DNA from 4 places in the Peribacillus sp. NPDC097224 genome. Region 2 is predicted to be linked to each of the others. Evidence: riboswitches for the same ligand, from Rfam matches in the RefSeq annotation. Region 2 holds a riboswitch; each other region holds the start of a gene.
The links. Region 2 has a riboswitch for S-adenosylmethionine ahead of ACIQXR_RS02740 (bifunctional homocysteine S-methyltransferase/methylenetetrahydrofolate reductase). Riboswitches for the same ligand answer to the same signal wherever they lie in the genome.

Region 1: it holds a riboswitch for S-adenosylmethionine, as region 2 does, so the genes downstream of both, ACIQXR_RS07725 (methionine biosynthesis PLP-dependent protein) here and ACIQXR_RS02740 (bifunctional homocysteine S-methyltransferase/methylenetetrahydrofolate reductase) in region 2, are expected to answer to the same signal.
Region 3: it holds a riboswitch for S-adenosylmethionine, as region 2 does, so the genes downstream of both, ACIQXR_RS04375 (methionine ABC transporter ATP-binding protein) here and ACIQXR_RS02740 (bifunctional homocysteine S-methyltransferase/methylenetetrahydrofolate reductase) in region 2, are expected to answer to the same signal.
Region 4: it holds a riboswitch for S-adenosylmethionine, as region 2 does, so the genes downstream of both, ACIQXR_RS10735 (sugar ABC transporter substrate-binding protein) here and ACIQXR_RS02740 (bifunctional homocysteine S-methyltransferase/methylenetetrahydrofolate reductase) in region 2, are expected to answer to the same signal.

Annotation. Positions count from the first base shown of each region.
Region 1 is NZ_JBIWDK010000003.1:213,571-217,772, forward strand. Features, by position in the region: gene metC (cystathionine beta-lyase) at 1-944, opposite strand, end outside; gene ACIQXR_RS07725 (methionine biosynthesis PLP-dependent protein) at 941-2,053, opposite strand; SAM riboswitch class I at 2,139-2,253, opposite strand; gene fumC (class II fumarate hydratase) at 2,585-3,967, shown strand; gene ACIQXR_RS07735 (hypothetical protein) at 4,075-4,202, shown strand, end outside.
Region 2 is NZ_JBIWDK010000001.1:534,156-538,357, reverse strand. Features, by position in the region: gene metH (methionine synthase) at 1-535, opposite strand, end outside; gene ACIQXR_RS02740 (bifunctional homocysteine S-methyltransferase/methylenetetrahydrofolate reductase) at 528-2,375, opposite strand; SAM riboswitch class I at 2,482-2,580, opposite strand; gene ACIQXR_RS02735 (MOSC domain-containing protein) at 2,692-3,333, opposite strand; gene ACIQXR_RS02730 (phosphatase PAP2 family protein) at 3,818-4,202, opposite strand, start outside.
Region 3 is NZ_JBIWDK010000002.1:159,316-163,517, reverse strand. Features, by position in the region: gene ACIQXR_RS04380 (O-acetylhomoserine aminocarboxypropyltransferase/cysteine synthase family protein) at 182-1,492, shown strand; SAM riboswitch class I at 1,605-1,716, shown strand; gene ACIQXR_RS04375 (methionine ABC transporter ATP-binding protein) at 1,861-2,895, shown strand; gene ACIQXR_RS04370 (methionine ABC transporter permease) at 2,888-3,556, shown strand; gene ACIQXR_RS04365 (MetQ/NlpA family ABC transporter substrate-binding protein) at 3,572-4,202, shown strand, end outside.
Region 4 is NZ_JBIWDK010000004.1:263,084-267,285, forward strand. Features, by position in the region: gene ACIQXR_RS10730 (sugar ABC transporter ATP-binding protein) at 1-482, opposite strand, end outside; gene ACIQXR_RS10735 (sugar ABC transporter substrate-binding protein) at 550-1,665, opposite strand; SAM riboswitch class I at 1,779-1,885, opposite strand; gene ACIQXR_RS10740 (GTP-binding protein) at 1,975-4,202, opposite strand, start outside.

The DNA.
Region 1 (4,202 bases), on a different contig from region 2:
AACGAGCGGAAAATTTCTTCGCTTTCCAATTCGAATGATAGAACAGCTCCCGCTCCCCTGGCTTGATTTCCCTGGATGCCGTGTTGTGGGTGGTCGGAAAGACCAGGGTAATACACGTTTTTCACTAACGGTTGCTGTTTTAAATATTCCGCAATTCTCTCAGCACCTTTTTGAGAGTGCTCCATCCGGACGGATAGGGTTTTCAGACCTCTCATCACAAGCCAGGCATCCTGAACACCGAGCACCGCTCCAAAAGAGTTTTGGAGGGAACCAAGTCTATCGGCAAGGTCCGGGTCTTTTACGACGGCAAGGCCTGCTACGACATCACTATGTCCAGACAAAAATTTTGTTGCACTGTGCAGGACAATATCGGCCCCGAGGTTTAACGGTCTTTGCAGGGCAGGTGTCAGGAATGTATTGTCTACAAAGCTTAATGCGCCAATGCTTTTGGCGATATCACATACCGCTTTAATATCGGTTACTTTAAGCAAGGGATTGGAAGGCGTTTCAATATAGATTGCTCGCGTATTTGGCTGGATGGCCGCTTTTACACTTTCAAGATCCGTCATATCCACGAAGGTATGTTCGATGTTAAAACGGGTCAGCACGGTTGTTACCATTCGGAATGTGCCTCCGTATACATCTTCAGAGATGACGATATGGTCACCGGCAGAAAGCAGGAGGAAAGCCGTTGAAATGGCAGCCATCCCGGATGAAAAAGCGAATCCGCGCGTGCCTTCTTCCAGTTCCGCAATGATATCTTCCAGTGCTTCTCGCGTCGGATTCCCGCTCCGGCTGTAATCGTATTTGCCAAATTGATCAATGTCGGTTTGATGGAAGGTGGAAGCATGCTGAATCGGAACACTCACCCCACCTGTTGTTGGATCGAATTTATGTTGGTTGTGTAGTAATTTGGTTTCAAAACTGAATTCTTGGTTTGTCATCGTATTGCCTCCTTTTTAACTTGAGCAAATGCCTGCTGCAGGTCTTCGATTAAATCTCCGCTGTCCTCGATGCCGACAGAGAATCGAAGGAGTCGATTGCAAACTCCATTTGCCGTTCTAACTTCAAGAGGCATATCGGCATGTGTCTGTGTCGCCGGATACGTGATGAAGCTTTCGACGCCACCAAGGCTTTCGGCAAATGAAATCAATGAAAGGGACTGTAGAAATGGGTTGACCACCGCTTCATCATTGACCCGGAATGAAATCATGCCGCCACGACCTGGATAGAGAACATCCGTTACACTTTCATGTTCCGTCAAATAATCAACGATAACCTTGGCGTTCTTTTCATGACGTTCCATTCTCAGTGCCAAGGTTTTCATCCCGCGCATCAACAGCCACGAATCAAATGGGCTCAAGACCGCACCCATACCATTATGGTGGAAAGCAAGGGACTCACATAACTCGGCGCCTTTTGCCACAATCAAGCCGGCCAACACGTCATTATGGCCACCTAGATATTTCGTTGCACTGTGAATCACGATGTCAGCACCAAGTAAGAGGGGCTGTTGGATGATCGGCGTGTAAAAAGTATTGTCAACAATCAATAGTAAATTGTATTGTTTGGCAAGAGCGGCGACGGCTGGAATGTCCGTTTGCTGCATAAGAGGGTTTGTGGGAGTTTCAATAAAGATGGCCTTTGTTTGAGGGGTGATTGCTTTTTCAATATCCTCCAGGCAACATGTATTGACATATTCGCATTGTAGCCCCCATTTTTTAAAGCCATGCTCTAATAAACGATATGTACCGCCATATAAATCTTCGCTACTGATCCATGCATCCCCTGATTTGAATAAGGAAAGGATGGTGGCAATGGCAGCCATTCCCGAACTGCATGCATATCCTTGATCGCCATGTTCTAGTTTGGCGATCGATTGCTCCAATAGCTGGCGTGTAGGGTTTCCTGTTCGTGTATAGTCGAATCCTGTTGATTGACCAATTCCTTCGTGACGGAAAGCCGTCGAGAAGTAAACGGGCGGATTGACCGTTCCTGTCGCCGTTTCACTGCGGTTTCCAAGCTGAGCAAGATAGGTTTCTGTTTTGTACATAATTTTTCACTGCTCCTTTTAGTTAAATAAAATAAAAAAAGTCTTCTTTAAGAAGAAGACTTGAATAAGTAGGATAGAGTCATTCTTCTTATCTTCCAAGTTACACAAACTTGTGGAATTAGCACCTTTTCATTGGTTTGAAACAAATGAAGGTTGCTGAGGTGTCATAGGGCCATTCCCTCTACCTCTCTCGATAAGAGTTTTGATTATTCAATTTCTTTTGAATTTACTATAAATATAGGATTCTGTCAAGGACATTCCTAATAGACGGTTATTTGGGACTAGCTATTATGGAACATGTATCATGTTATGTATCATGTTTATCATTATAAAATTACGAATTCAACAGAGTAATAGAACCGGATTCAGATTAAACGGACTTTTCTGAAGGAAAAGGTCATTTGTGTTCCGTTTTTTTTGCTTTACAATAATAATGTTTGTACAATATATAGGGGATCATATAAAACGTCATTATTCATTACATATACATATTGTTTCTCAGTGGATAGTGCGAATATAGGAGGAGAACACATGGAATTTAGAATCGAACGAGATACAATGGGGGAAGTAAAAGTTCCTGCTGATAAGTACTGGGGTGCTCAAACGGAAAGAAGCCGTAATAACTTCAAAATCGGTTATGAAAAAATGCCGATTGAATTAGTTCATGCATTTGCTTACGTAAAACAAGCGGCAGCAAAAGTGAATTTTGAACTTGGCGATCTTTCAGAAGTGAAGAAGGATGCCATCGTTAAAATTTGTGGTGAAATCCTTGAAGGGACGCTTGACGAACATTTCCCACTTGTCGTCTGGCAAACAGGTAGCGGCACACAAAGTAATATGAACGTGAATGAAGTGGTCGCAAACAAAGGGAATAAATGGTTAGAGGAAAAAGGCGAAACTGAGATGCTTCACCCGAATGATGATGTTAACAAAGCACAAAGCTCTAACGATACATTCCCGACAGCCATGCATATCGCAGCTTATATGGAAGTTGCCGAAAAATTGGTACCGGCCATTAAAGTGCTTCGTGACACATTCGAAGCCAAAGAAAAAGAATTCTGGGATGTCGTGAAAATTGGACGTACCCATCTTCAAGATGCGACACCACTAACTCTTGGCCAAGAAATCTCCGGTTGGAAAGCAATGCTTGATAAAGATTTGGCGATGATCGAAGAAAGTAGCCAAAAATTATTGAACCTTGCATTGGGCGGTACGGCTGTAGGGACTGGAATCAATACGAAAAAAGAATTCCCGGCACTTTCTGCTAAACAAATCGCAGCGGATACAGGACATTCATTTGTCACATCGGATAATAAGTTCCATGCTTTAACAAGCCATAACGAAATTGTTTATGCACACGGTGCTCTTAAAGCATTGGCTGCTGATTTAATGAAGATTGCCAATGATGTTAGATGGCTGGCAAGTGGCCCAAGAAGCGGAATCGGTGAAATCGCCATTCCTGAAAATGAGCCAGGCAGCTCCATCATGCCAGGTAAAGTGAATCCGACCCAATGTGAAGCAATGACAATGATTGCGACACAAGTTGTCGGAAATGATGCTACAATCGGTTTTGCAGCAAGCCAAGGGAACTTTGAATTGAACGTTTTCAAACCGGTCATCATTTACAACTTCCTGCAAACCGTTAAATTATTGACTGATGGCATTCATTCCTTCAATGATAACTGTGCGGTAGGAATTACAGCGAATGAAGATAAGATCAAAGAAAATGTTGATCGTTCTCTTATGCTCGTAACGGCATTGAACCCACATATCGGGTATGAAAAAGCGGCTAAAATTGCGAAAACTGCATTCAAAGACAACTCCACTTTGAAAGAAGCGGCGTTGAAACTTGAATTCCTAACGGAAGATGAATTCAAAGCATGGGTTGACCCTGCTAACATGGTCAATAAATAATCAACAGGTAAGCATCCTTCCTCGCATGTAGGGAGGATGTTTTAATGTGTTAAAATGATGGAATAAACGAATACTTAAACTAGATAAATCGAACAGGAGGAATGGTCATGTCTTTATGTCCACTATGCAATGGTCTTAGAAAAATGCATTTGGAATGCCCTAAATGCAGTAGTGACCTTGAAGATCAAGGGAAATTGATGGATTATGCCGATGATTACAGTGCTTATATGGATAT
Region 2 (4,202 bases):
ATCTAATTCCAGAAAAGGCCGCCTTTACATTGAGCATATCTTGACAGGTTTCCACGAGTAATAAGTCTACCCCACCGTCTATAAGGCCAAGTGCCTGTTCTTCATATGAATCGGTCAATATATCGAAAGTCGTTCCACCTGTAACAGATAAAGTTTTTGTCGTTGGTCCCATGGAACCCGCTACATACCTGGGCCAATTATCACTTGAATATTTTTCACATGCTTTTACGGCAAGCTCTGCCGATACTTTATTAAGTTCATATGCAAGCGTGCTTAATTGATATTCTTCCAGCACTAAGCTTGTGGCACCAAAGGTATTAGTCTCTATAATATCGGCACCTGCCGCTAAATATTTTTCATGGATGGTTTGAATGATTTCAGGACGGGTTAACGATAAATACTCATTACACCCTTCGTATTGTTCTCCACCGAAATCCTCGGCCGTTAAATCTTCAGCTTGAATCATGGTGCCCATTGCTCCATCAAGAAGAAGAATCTTTGATTGTAATTGCACGTTAATTTCCCTTTTACTCATGTCCTGCCACCTCAGATGTTTGTTTACGATCATGATCCTTAATATATGTAGTAAGTTCCGCTGTCATTTCATAGCGTAAGAAAGGCGTTATTAAGTAAATTCCCTTGAACCTCTCTTGGGCTGCGTCTACCAATTCCCTTGCTATATTTATAGCTTCAATCCTTGATTTTACTGGATCAGCTCCCGCTGAGGCCATTGCTTTCCGTACACTGTCAGGTAATTTAATCCCCGGTATTTCATTATGGATGAATTCGGCATTCCTCGTACTGGTAAGGGGCATTATCCCCATGAAAATCGGTGTTTCCAAATGTTTTGTCGCCTGATAGACTTCTTCTATTTGTTCTACTGAATAAACTGGCTGTGTCAAAAACGAATGAGCACCGCAAGCGATTTTCTTTTCCATTCTCTGAACAGCCTTATCGAGATATTTCACATTTGGATTAAAAGCTGCGGAAATCTTGAAATTAGCCCGTTTCCCTAGACTTTGTCCGGAATAGGAGTAGCCCTCATTGAATTGCTTAACCAGACTTATCAAATCGAATGAAGATAAATCATAGACAGACGTTGCCCCCGGGAAATCACCAATCTTAGAAGGATCCCCAGTGATAACTAAAACTTCATCCAGCCCGACCGTATGCAATCCCATTAAATGGGATTGCAACCCAATAAGATTTCGGTCCCTGCACGTAATATGGACCATCGGATTCACCCCTAATTCAGCCTTTAATAAATTGGCTAAGGTCGAATTCGATATCCTTGGTGAAGCAAGTGAATTATCAGCTAAAGTAATGGAATCCACCCCAGCTTTTTTCAAGGCTTCAGCTCCTGCCATAAACGTTTCGATTCCTAACTTTTTCGGTGGATCAAGCTCAACTAGGATCGTTCTATCCGTTTTTGCCTTTTCATGAAGAGCTAATTCTTGTTTTTGGTTATTCACTTCAATAATTTCTATATGTCGAGCTTTCGTAATTTTTTCCTTGACTGGCGCTAAAGTGCCAATCATTTCGTTCACAGCTTGTATATGTAGTGGTGTCGTACCACAGCAACCCCCTATAATGGTTGCTCCTTGTTTTCGTAATTCGAGTGCACTTGAACCGAAATATTCTGGTTCCGCTTTATAGACCAGTCTCCCATCCACATAATCTGGAAGACTTGCATTAGGATAGATGGCAATCGACGCCTGCATAGGCAATTTCACTTCTTCCAGTGCCCTTATCATATGATGGGGGCCCAGACGGCAATTCACCCCAACGACATCTGCACCTAGGTACTCTAGCTTTTGAAAAGCTTCATTCAAATGAAATCCATTTTGAAGATTTCCAAGTTCATGCATCGATACATTTGCAATAATCGGCAGGTCCGTTTCCTTTTTAGCAATTTGAAGCACCGTTTCAAGCTCTTCAAAATCATAGAATGTTTCAAGAAGAATTCCATCGGGATCTTCCAGGAGCAAACTGTATAATTGTTCTCGAAAACCCCGTTTTATTTCTTCTATACTTAAATCCGATTTACGTATACTACGCTGGGCCCCAATTGTACCAAAAACATAAGCCTTCCCTTTCGCTACTTGTTTAGCAAGGCTGACTCCTTGGCGATTGATCCGACTGACTTCTTCCTCCAGCCCATACCGTTTCAATTTATTGAAATTGGCACCATATGTATTGGTTTGCAGAATATCTGCACCCGCTTCTAAATAGGCCCTATGTATAGACTCAATTTTATCAGGATTGGTGCAATTTATTTCCTCATAACATTGATCGATTCCATAGGAGTACAACAACGTACCCATCGCGCCGTCTCCAACTAGCATTCTTTCCTTCAATTCACTACGAAAATCCAATTAGTACACCCTCTCTTAAAAACACTATGGTTTTTGTCGGTTTCTATGAGTGTGAGAGTAAAGAAAAAAAACCTTCTCAAAGAAGAAGGCTTTTTTCGAAACATTCTCCTCATCTATCAAGCTCTGCTTGCTGGATTTAGCACCTTTGCCTAGGCTGGTTGCTGAGGTTTCATCGGGCCAGTCCCTTCACCTCTCTCGATAAGATTTATTAAGTTTAATTTTCTAAACATTTCAAAATTTATTTATATTTAATTTACATGAATCATCTGATAATTTCAAGAGTATATTTATCATTTTTTCATTTTCTTCAGACTTTTTAACGATACATCCTTTTAGAAAGCAAGGCTCCCCATTCTTCCGACAAGGATTCAATGGAAAGCAAGGACATTGCCCCCTCCTCCCCATCACGCTTATGAAGGATGACATCCGTTGCATAAAGTACCGTAACCTTATCTTGAAGCCGATCCAATAACACGATATCATCTTGTTGGCCAATTACCCCTTCTTGTATAACCCTAGCAAAATAGCCAGTTAGATTAGTGTCCATCACCAATTTCAAAAACTCTGGCTCTTTGTTAAAGTGGGAGATGGTCGAGCAAGGAATACGCCCCTGTGTAATCTGAATAACGGTCCCGCCAATGCGATAGATATCGCCTATAAACGTTTGACGTTCAGTCATTCCAGCAATCGTCAAATTCTCCCCAAATGCAGGGATGGAAAGCTGCTTATTGAATGTTCGATTCCATAAATCATAATGCTCAAAGGGATAAAAACATAGAGCACGGTCAGGCCCTCCATGGAACTTTCTGTTACCCACTCCATCCCCATCAATCCCTGATTTTGTTACGGTGATATAGTCGATGGCCTTCTTATCCATTGCCGTTTTGATCTTTACCCCCGAAAGCTCCTCCTCTTTTGGCATCCCAATTTGAAGAGACATGATTTTACGATTTTCCATTGGACATCTTCCATTTCTTTTAAATTTCCAGATTGCAATAAAGAAACATTCTTTATATTCAATCTATTCAATTATTTGATTATACCAAACAAAAGCAATAACCTCTTTACTAGGATAAAATTCGATGTGAAAAGAGAATGATATAAAAATAATCCCTTTGTTTTAGTAATTTAGTTGCTATTTCCAAATTAATTATGATAGAATATGAACACAATATATAGTCGAAAAAGACAATCCGTCGCCTATATGTTGATTCACGATTAATTTCCTCATTGTCGCTCTTTAGGGGGCGAATTTTTTTGTCTCCTTTTAAAAAGGGTGGAAAACAGTAGATCCTTACTAATTATTTATACCTAACAGGTAGCTACCAAATTGAACAAGAGACCTTCTTTTAATGAAAATTTATAGGTACGATCATTACTTTCCTCACAGTACACCACTTTTTTGATAATTTTGGTGATTTTCTTATGCCTTCATTTTCCCCTTAGCTTCTATTTTTTCGCCCCTTATATTCCAGGTATCGTAACAGCCATGCCGATATCGTTAGCCAAGCAGCTCCGGCAACAAAACCTGCCACAACATCGCTCGGGTAATGCACCCCTAGATAAATGCGGCTCCATCCAATGACCAATGAAGCCAAAAAAGCCAAAAACCATATAATGCCGTTCATATATTTACTTTTGACGATTCGTAAACATACAACTGCAATGCTTCCGTAAACGATAACCGAAGCCATAGAGTGACCACTAGGAAAACTATATCCTGAAACGGATAATAATGGAGCGATATCGGGTCTTTCCCTTTGAAAAAGATATTTTAGCCCCCAATTAAATACCCCACCCATTGCTGAAGTGATTATTAAGTATAAA
Region 3 (4,202 bases), on a different contig from region 2:
ATGGAATGTCTGCCATTTACAAAACGCGCTTATCCAGGCGACATCGTTCAATAGGGAAATTTCTATGGACGGTGGCGGGAAGTTCCGACTTCTTCATATTATAAGGTTCCTTGCATATAACAAGAGAAGAGGCAATATCGCTTTAATCCCTACTAAAACAATGGAAGAAGGGGAGAATATAATGACAGAAAAAAATTACCGCTTTGAGACGTTGAGTGTGCATGGCGGTTTAAAAGTCGACGAAACGGGTGCCCGCGCCGTGCCCATTTATCAAAGTAATGCTTATTTGTTCAAAGATACAGATCATGCAGCGAATCTGTTTGGATTAAAAGAGAATGGCTATATCTATACGAGGCTTCACAATCCCACTGTCAGTGTCTTTGAAGAAAGAATGGCCCTGTTAGAAGGGGGAATCGGTGGATTGGCAGTTGCAAGCGGCATGGCCGCTATATCCCTTTCCATCCTTAATATCGCTGGTATGGGGGATGAAATCGTTTCTGCTTCAACACTGTACGGCGGGACCTATAATTTATTTGAAAATACACTCCCTAAATACGGAATCAAAGTGAAATTCGTCTCACCTGATGATCCGGAAAATTTCAAACGGGCAATCACTCCACGAACGAAGGCCATATTTGCCGAAACAATCGGCAACCCAAGCTTAAGGGTTCTTGATATCGAAGCAGTGGCGGAAATAGCCCACGAAGCAGGGATACCTCTTATTATTGATAACACTTTCGCAACGCCGTATCTGTGCCGACCAATAGACTTTGGGGCGGATATTGTCATCCATTCAGCTACAAAGTGGCTATTGGGTAATGGTACGACATTAGGGGGAGTCATCATCGACGGTGGTAAATTCGATTGGAATTCGCCTAATTATCCAGGCTTTACGGAACCTGACCCTAGTTACGATGGACTTGTCTATTCCGAAGCGGTAGGGCCTGCTGCCTTTATCACGAAAGCGCGTGTGCAATTGCTTCGGGATTTGGGACCGACGTTAAGTGCTCAAAGTGCATTCCAGTTCACGCTTGGCCTGGAAACGCTCCATGTCAGGATGAAGGAACACCTGTTGAATACGAGGACGGTCATTCAATACTTGGAGAATCATCCGGCAGTCTCATGGGTTTCTTATCCGGGTAACGATGATCATCCCGATAAAGCCCTAGCGGATAAATACTTGCCTAAGGGAGCCGGATCTGTGGTGACGTTTGGAATTAAGGGTGGACGTGAAGCAGGTTCCACACTCATCAATTCGGTTGAGTTATGGTCGCATGTCGCCAATGTCGGGGATGCTAAAAGCCTAATCATCCACCCAGCAAGTACAACTCACCAGCAATTGAATGATGCAGGACTGGTCAAGGCCGGTGTCAGTGCCGACCAGGTTCGCCTTTCAATCGGTATTGAAAATGTAGACGATTTACTTGAAGATCTAGAGCAAGCGATTGAAAAAGCGACGAATATCGTGTCAGTGAATTCTCAAAGAGTTTAATGGAGAAACAGGTACACCCTAGGATTTTACATTGCACTCCTTTTTTATCTGTGTTAAAATTTCAGACATAGTAAAGTGAATGTTAAGACAAAAAAGAATAGTCCATATATAGCTCTTATCAAGAGAGGTGGAGGGATGTGCCCGTTGAAACCCGGCAACCGACAAGGATTTTCCTTGGAAAGGTGCCAATTCACACAAAGCGTAGAGGCTTTGGGAGATGAGAGGAAGGCCTGCTTTTCCCTGCCTTTCTGCTCATGCAGAAGGGCTTTTTCTATTTTCTTTGAATCATAGAGGATAGATTCATCAGGAGGCCATAAAAATAAATCGACTAAATTCATAGGCTTAATTGGATAAAGAGGTGAGCATACATGATTACATTGTCAAACGTCAGTAAACTTTTTCGAACAGGAAAAGGAAATAGCGAAACGATTCATGCCGTGAATAGTGTGAATTTAGAAATAAATAAAGGTGAGATTTTCGGAGTCATCGGATACAGTGGGGCTGGCAAGAGTACGCTCATACGTATGCTGAATGGGTTGGAACGGCCTACTGAGGGCTCCGTGAACGTTGCGGGAAATGAAGTTTCAACAATTAAAGGGTCTAAGCTTCGTAAAGCCCGTCAAGAGATTAGCATGATTTTTCAGCATTTTAATCTCTTATGGTCAAGGACCGTTCAAGAAAATATATCCTTTCCTTTGGAAATTGCGGGCATCTCCAAGCAAGAACGCATCAAGCGCGTCAATGAACTCATTAAGTTAGTTGGATTGGAAGGAAGAGAAAAAGCGTATCCATCGCAGCTAAGTGGTGGACAAAAGCAAAGGGTGGGAATAGCGAGGGCTCTTGCCAATAACCCGAAAGTGCTTTTGTGTGATGAGGCCACGTCCGCTCTAGATCCCCAGACAACCGATTCCATCCTGGAATTGCTTGTGGATATAAATCAACGCCTTGGTTTAACCATTGTCTTGATTACACATGAGATGCATGTCATTCGGAAGATTTGCAATCGAGTGGCTGTGATGGAAAGTGGACGGGTAGTCGAACAGGGAGCTGTCCTGGAAGTATTCAGAAACCCTAAAGAACAGATGACTAAGCGTTTTGTTCAGCAGGTGACGGAACCAGAAGAGACAAAAGAAACGATGGAGCATTTGTTTGAACGGTATCCAGCAGGAAAAGTGATTCAACTGACATTCGTGGGGGATCATGCAGAAAGCCCGTTGATCACAAAATTGGTACGTAATTTTGAGTTGGATGTGAACATTGTCCAGGGGAAGATATCACAAACGAGAAGCGGCTCATATGGAACATTGTTCATCCACCTTGATGGCAGTGAAGATGAAATGCTCCGCGCAATCGAATTCATAAAAGCACAGCAGGTAGGCGTGGAGGTGATTACTCATGCTTGAAGAATTATTGCCGAATGTAGATTGGGAAGACATCATAGAAGCGACGAAAGAAACGCTGTATATGACAAGTATTTCAGTTGTAGCGACCTTTTTTATAGGGATACTATTGGGGTTGCTTCTGTTTTTAACAGGCAAGGGGAATATGTGGGAAAATCGGGGCGTTAACGGTGTGTTAAGTGCTTTCGTCAATATTTTCCGTTCGATTCCATTCCTTATCTTGATTGTATTATTAATTCCGTTCACCAAATTACTTGTCGGTAGCATGATTGGTGAGAATGCGGCATTACCAGCACTCATTATCGGTGCAGCACCGTTTTATGCGCGGATGGTCGAAATCGGCCTTCGTGAGATTGATAAAGGCGTGATTGAAGCGGCTAAATCAATGGGAGCCAAAACCAGCACCATCATTTATAAGGTCCTCCTTCCAGAATCGATGCCGGCCCTTATATCAGGCATCACGGTAACATCGATTGCATTGGTTGGATACACGGCAATGGCAGGTGTCATCGGGGCTGGTGGATTGGGTAACTTAGCCTATCTGGACGGTTATCAACGGAATCACAACGACGTTACCCTGGTAGCGACGATTGTCATATTAATTATTGTCTTCATCATACAGATTATCGGTGATGTGATTACTTCTAAATTGGATAAAAGATAAGGGGAGATGAAAAGGATGAAAAAGTTTTTAGGGTTTGCATTCGTTCTAGTTTTATCAATTGCATTGGCGGCTTGCGGAACGGATAAAGAGAAAGATACAGGTAGTGGCGATGATACGAAGAAGTTAGTGGTGGGTGCATCGAATGTACCACATGCAGAGATTCTTGAAAAAGCGATTCCTCTTCTTAAAGAAAAAGGCATTGAATTGGAAGTGGAAACATTCCAAGACTATATCTTGCCAAACAAGGCTTTGAACAATAAAGAACTGGACGCGAACTACTTCCAGCACATTCCTTATTTAGAATCTCAAATTAAGGAAAATGGATATGATTTTGTTAATGCAGGCGGCATCCATATTGAACCAATTGCTTTGTATTCACAAAAATATAAAAGCATTGATAAGCTTCCAGAAGGAGCAACAATCATTTTAAGCAGCTCTGTTGCAGACCATGGACGTGCCTTATCACTTTTAGAAAAGAATGGCCTGATTACTCTTAAAGAAGGCATTGATAAAACGACAGCTACAGTAAAAGATATTGTCGAGAATAAGAAGAACATTAAATTCGATGCAGATTATGAAGCGGCATTACTTCCGAAGATCTATGAAAGCGGCGAAGGAGATGCGGTCCTAATCAACTCTAACTATG
Region 4 (4,202 bases), on a different contig from region 2:
GAAACGGCCCTAGCTATCAAGACCATCTGCTTTTCGGCCAACGTAAGGTCCCTTACCAGTTTTTTCGAAGACACATGGATGTTCATTTCTTCCAAGATTTCCGTCGCTTTTCTATGTAATTCCTTCCACTTGATGATTTGTTTTCTCCCCATGTTCTGTACGGATTCATTCAGCATCACGTTCTCCGCAACCGTTAAATAAGGAATGAGGGCCGTATCCACTTCCTGATACACAATTTGAATGCCAGCTTCCTGTGCCGACTTTGGCGAACGGATATCCTGTACCTGGCCATTTAGAAAAATGTCGCCGGTATAATGGACATGAGCTCCTGATAAGACTTTCATTAGCGTCGATTTCCCTGCTCCATTTGCGCCGACCAATGCATGTGCTGTTCCCGACTGTACTGAAAAATCAACTTCACTAAGCGCTTTTACACCTGGAAACTCAATCGATATTTGTTTCATTTCTAGTTGAATGCCCATGTCCAATCCCTCCCATTAAACAGACACTCTCTTCAACTTGAAAGAGAGTGTCTACTGATTCTGATCGTTACTTCTTATAATGTTCTTTCAATACTTTCATCCAGTCTTCTTCAAATTCCGTTGATACTCCCCAGCCTTGAACAATGCCGGATAGATTGGTCATATTGACAGCGTCCTTCGATGATTGAAGCTGTTTTTGAGATATCAATGATGCTTCTAAATCATAGGTTTGCGGCGTTTCTTCCCCCGCTAGTTTTTTCGCTAGCAGTCTCATATTCACTGCACCAATCAACTTCGGATCAACCGCTGCGGTATACGACCATGAGCTTCCTTTTGTTTGAATCTCCTGAAGGTCGGCATTGGACACGTCAATACCATAGATTTTCACTTCATCGCGCCCCGCTTCTTTTATCGCACGAGCTGCTCCGATAGCGAATGCATCCCAGGTTGCGAAAATTGCGTCTATTTTACCTTTTGGATACTTGTTCAACATCGCTGAGACGGCATTTTGCGTCTGGACCGAAGTATCTGAAGATGCCACTCCGAATCTTTCAATTTCATGAATGCCAGGATTTTCTTTCAGCTTTTCTTGATACACGGCATTTCTTCTCACCATAGGAGGGAAACCATCTACCCAAAGGTATGCAATGTTCGCTTCGCCTTTTTGCTCTTCAATCAATTTGTCAAAAGCAAGAGTTGCCAATGCTTCGTCATCTTGTGAGGTTACTGTTACCCCATCAATTTTCGTTAAATCGCCGATGGAATCGAATGTGACTACGCTTTTCCCTGCATCAACCAACTTTTGTACGTCATTCACTGTCGCTGCATCATCACCATGGGAAATGATATAGCCATCATAGTCTTCCTCCAGAGCCTGAGCGATGGCGTCATGGAATTTAGCCGTATCGCCATTGGCCGTAAAAGTATCTACTTGGAAGCCAAGTGCTTCTCCTTCTTCTTGCGCCCCTGCTAAGTATTGGGCCGTGTGATCATCGCCGCCAATTTTACGAATGACTTTAATTTTAGCTCCCTCGCCTTTCGCAAATCGCTCTGGAACATTTTCAAAAGATACCTTTTCCTCTTTTTTCGCTTCCCCTGTACTTTGTCCCGAAGAACACCCCGTCAAAAGCAACGCCGAAGCGATGACTGAAACGAAAGCTCCTTTTAAAATTGATTTTCCCATTTTAATTCCCCCTATTTTTTACATTATTCTTATCTGTTAGCTCGGCATAAACACAAAATAAAAACCTCTCTAAAATAGAGAGGTTTAATCAGCTGGTTTGCAGACTTATCCCTCTCTTATCTGTCAAAACATTTCTGTTTTGCAGGATTTAGCACCAATTCCTAATTGGAACGGTTGCTGGGCATCGTAGGGCCAGTCCCTCCGCCACTCTTGATAAGAGAATATAATGTGTTACGTTTCGTTATGGTAAGTACCACTTTATAGGGATATAGTCATTAAGTCAATAGTTTTTAGAATATTTTAAATGTTTTATTTTCCTTGCAGTTTCGCCAGGCGTCTTTTCTCGATTTTTTCAAGGCGTTCGAATTGGCGCAGTTTCACTTCGAACAGGGTAATCGGATCACGGTAGACTTCAGGATTTTGTCTCATATGTTCCAATGTAGCCTGCTGTTCTTTGATTTCGGCTTTCGTCTGTTCGATATTTTTTTCAAGGATGGCAAATGGACTGCGGTAGAACAGGGATATGTCACGTTCCAAGGATTTTTCGAACAATCCAAACTGAGTAAGGAATCTGTCACTGATCATATCGGCAACATCCTGGAAGTCTTCATTTTCCAAGAACTTCTTATATCGATTGTACATATTCGCTTTATTTTGCGGAATCGCACCAAATAGCTTCCCGGCTCCCTTAAGAATCAACTGAGATGGGGTCCTTCTTAGTAATATGTTTACATTTTCTATTCGGATGCTGCTTGTCATCCGGTCCGCATCACGGCGCCAGTCATCCAAGACCCGGAAGTCCCCGGCCAGTACAATACGTTCTTCTTTGTATAGCTCATTGAAGCCTGCGCTCATCTCATCCATGAACTGTTGGCTTTGCGTGAATTCTAACTCAGATGTAGCAATCCAGTCTTGAAGCGAGCGGAAATACTGCGGCATGATTTTATCGGATATAAATGCCTGGATCCGATCGTTCATTTCCTGATTCAACTGTATATGCACTTGGCTAAAGTCACTATTCTCAGATAATGTTTTAGAGCAATCACGCAGTAATTCAGGAATTCGTGTGGAAAGCTGTTTTTTCACTTCTTCTTTTAATAAGCGATAAGATCTTGTAATGTTTTCGGTTTTTTCTTTTTCCAAATCAGTCAACTGATTCGTAGCGCCATTCAACTTCACTTCCATCTGTTCATTCCAAGAAATCGAATGCTCGCATTTCCGTTCATTCGCTGCCCGTTTTTCTAATAGATAGGATAAAGTTTTACGCGTGAAGGCAAGGAGCTTCTCCGCCCTCATTTCCTTCCAATTGCTATCTTGATAGTTTGCGTGAAGGAAGACGGCTAGATCCTGCAGTTGCTGTTTGCTGTCATAAAGCTTGGAGAAAGCAAATACCTTCGCGTTCGGGAAATAAGCATTCACCTTATCCCATGTTTCATCTTCCATCCTGACTGCCACTTGATCACTATAGATGGTATCCATTTTATTCAGCAAGAAATGAATAGGAAGTTTAGGGGCCATTTGTTGCATTTCCAATAGCAAATCACGTTCACTGCCCGTGAAAGGTGCCCGTGCATCCAGAACGAACATCACTCCATCGCTCTCCAGTAAGTAATTTTGGAAGTCAGGGTCTACGCTTTTCTCTCCATTAAATCCTGGAGTATCCAGTAGACGCAGGCGATTATTTCTCAAATAATCACTGATGAGTGTCACATCGACAATCGTTCCGCGTTGACGACGCGTTTCATCCAACTCCGTTAACTCTTCGACCATTTTACGATCTGTATCGGTAATTTCATAGATTTCCAGGTCATCGCCATCTTTAACGCTCACAAGAGATGAATGGTCTTCCGCTGCAATGCTTTCACCCGCTATCGATTGAATGAAGGATGTCTTGCCATTTCCTGCACTTCCAACAAGAAGCAGATTGAAATTGCTCATATCCTTAATTCCCTCAACCATCCATTTCAGCTTATTGCCGACTAATAGATCATTGCTCTCTGCCCATTGAATGATGGAGTGAATCAGTTTTTCGCCTGCTTCGAGACCGCCTCCCAATCTAGGGGATTTCGCTAACAGACTTTCTGCATCTTGAACAACAAGTGCGCTCACTGTATCTGGGAAAATCTCATTCCAGGAAAGGACAGATGCCGCTGCAAATAACGAAATCTCCCCTTCAGCGATTTTTAACCAATTTTCCAACAGTCTTGGTACGACAGGACTTAACTCTTTGACTAAATGCGTACCTTCTAGTAATCCTGCATAGGCATCGCGATAATAGACGGAAAGCTCATCCCAAACATCCCCGTTGTTCAATTCGATTTCATCGATCAATTTATTGATGACCTTAAGCCATTCAAAGTAAGAATCCGTATATTTATAGTTCTTCCAAAGGGCTACCGTCATTTTCTCAAAACGATCTTGGTCAAGATTATATAAGGATCTAAGCACGTTCGCGAAATAATCCGGAGCCGTCGATTGTGCAACGCCCTGCTGGATGTATGTTTTCAAAACATCGAACCAAGCCATTGACTCCGTAC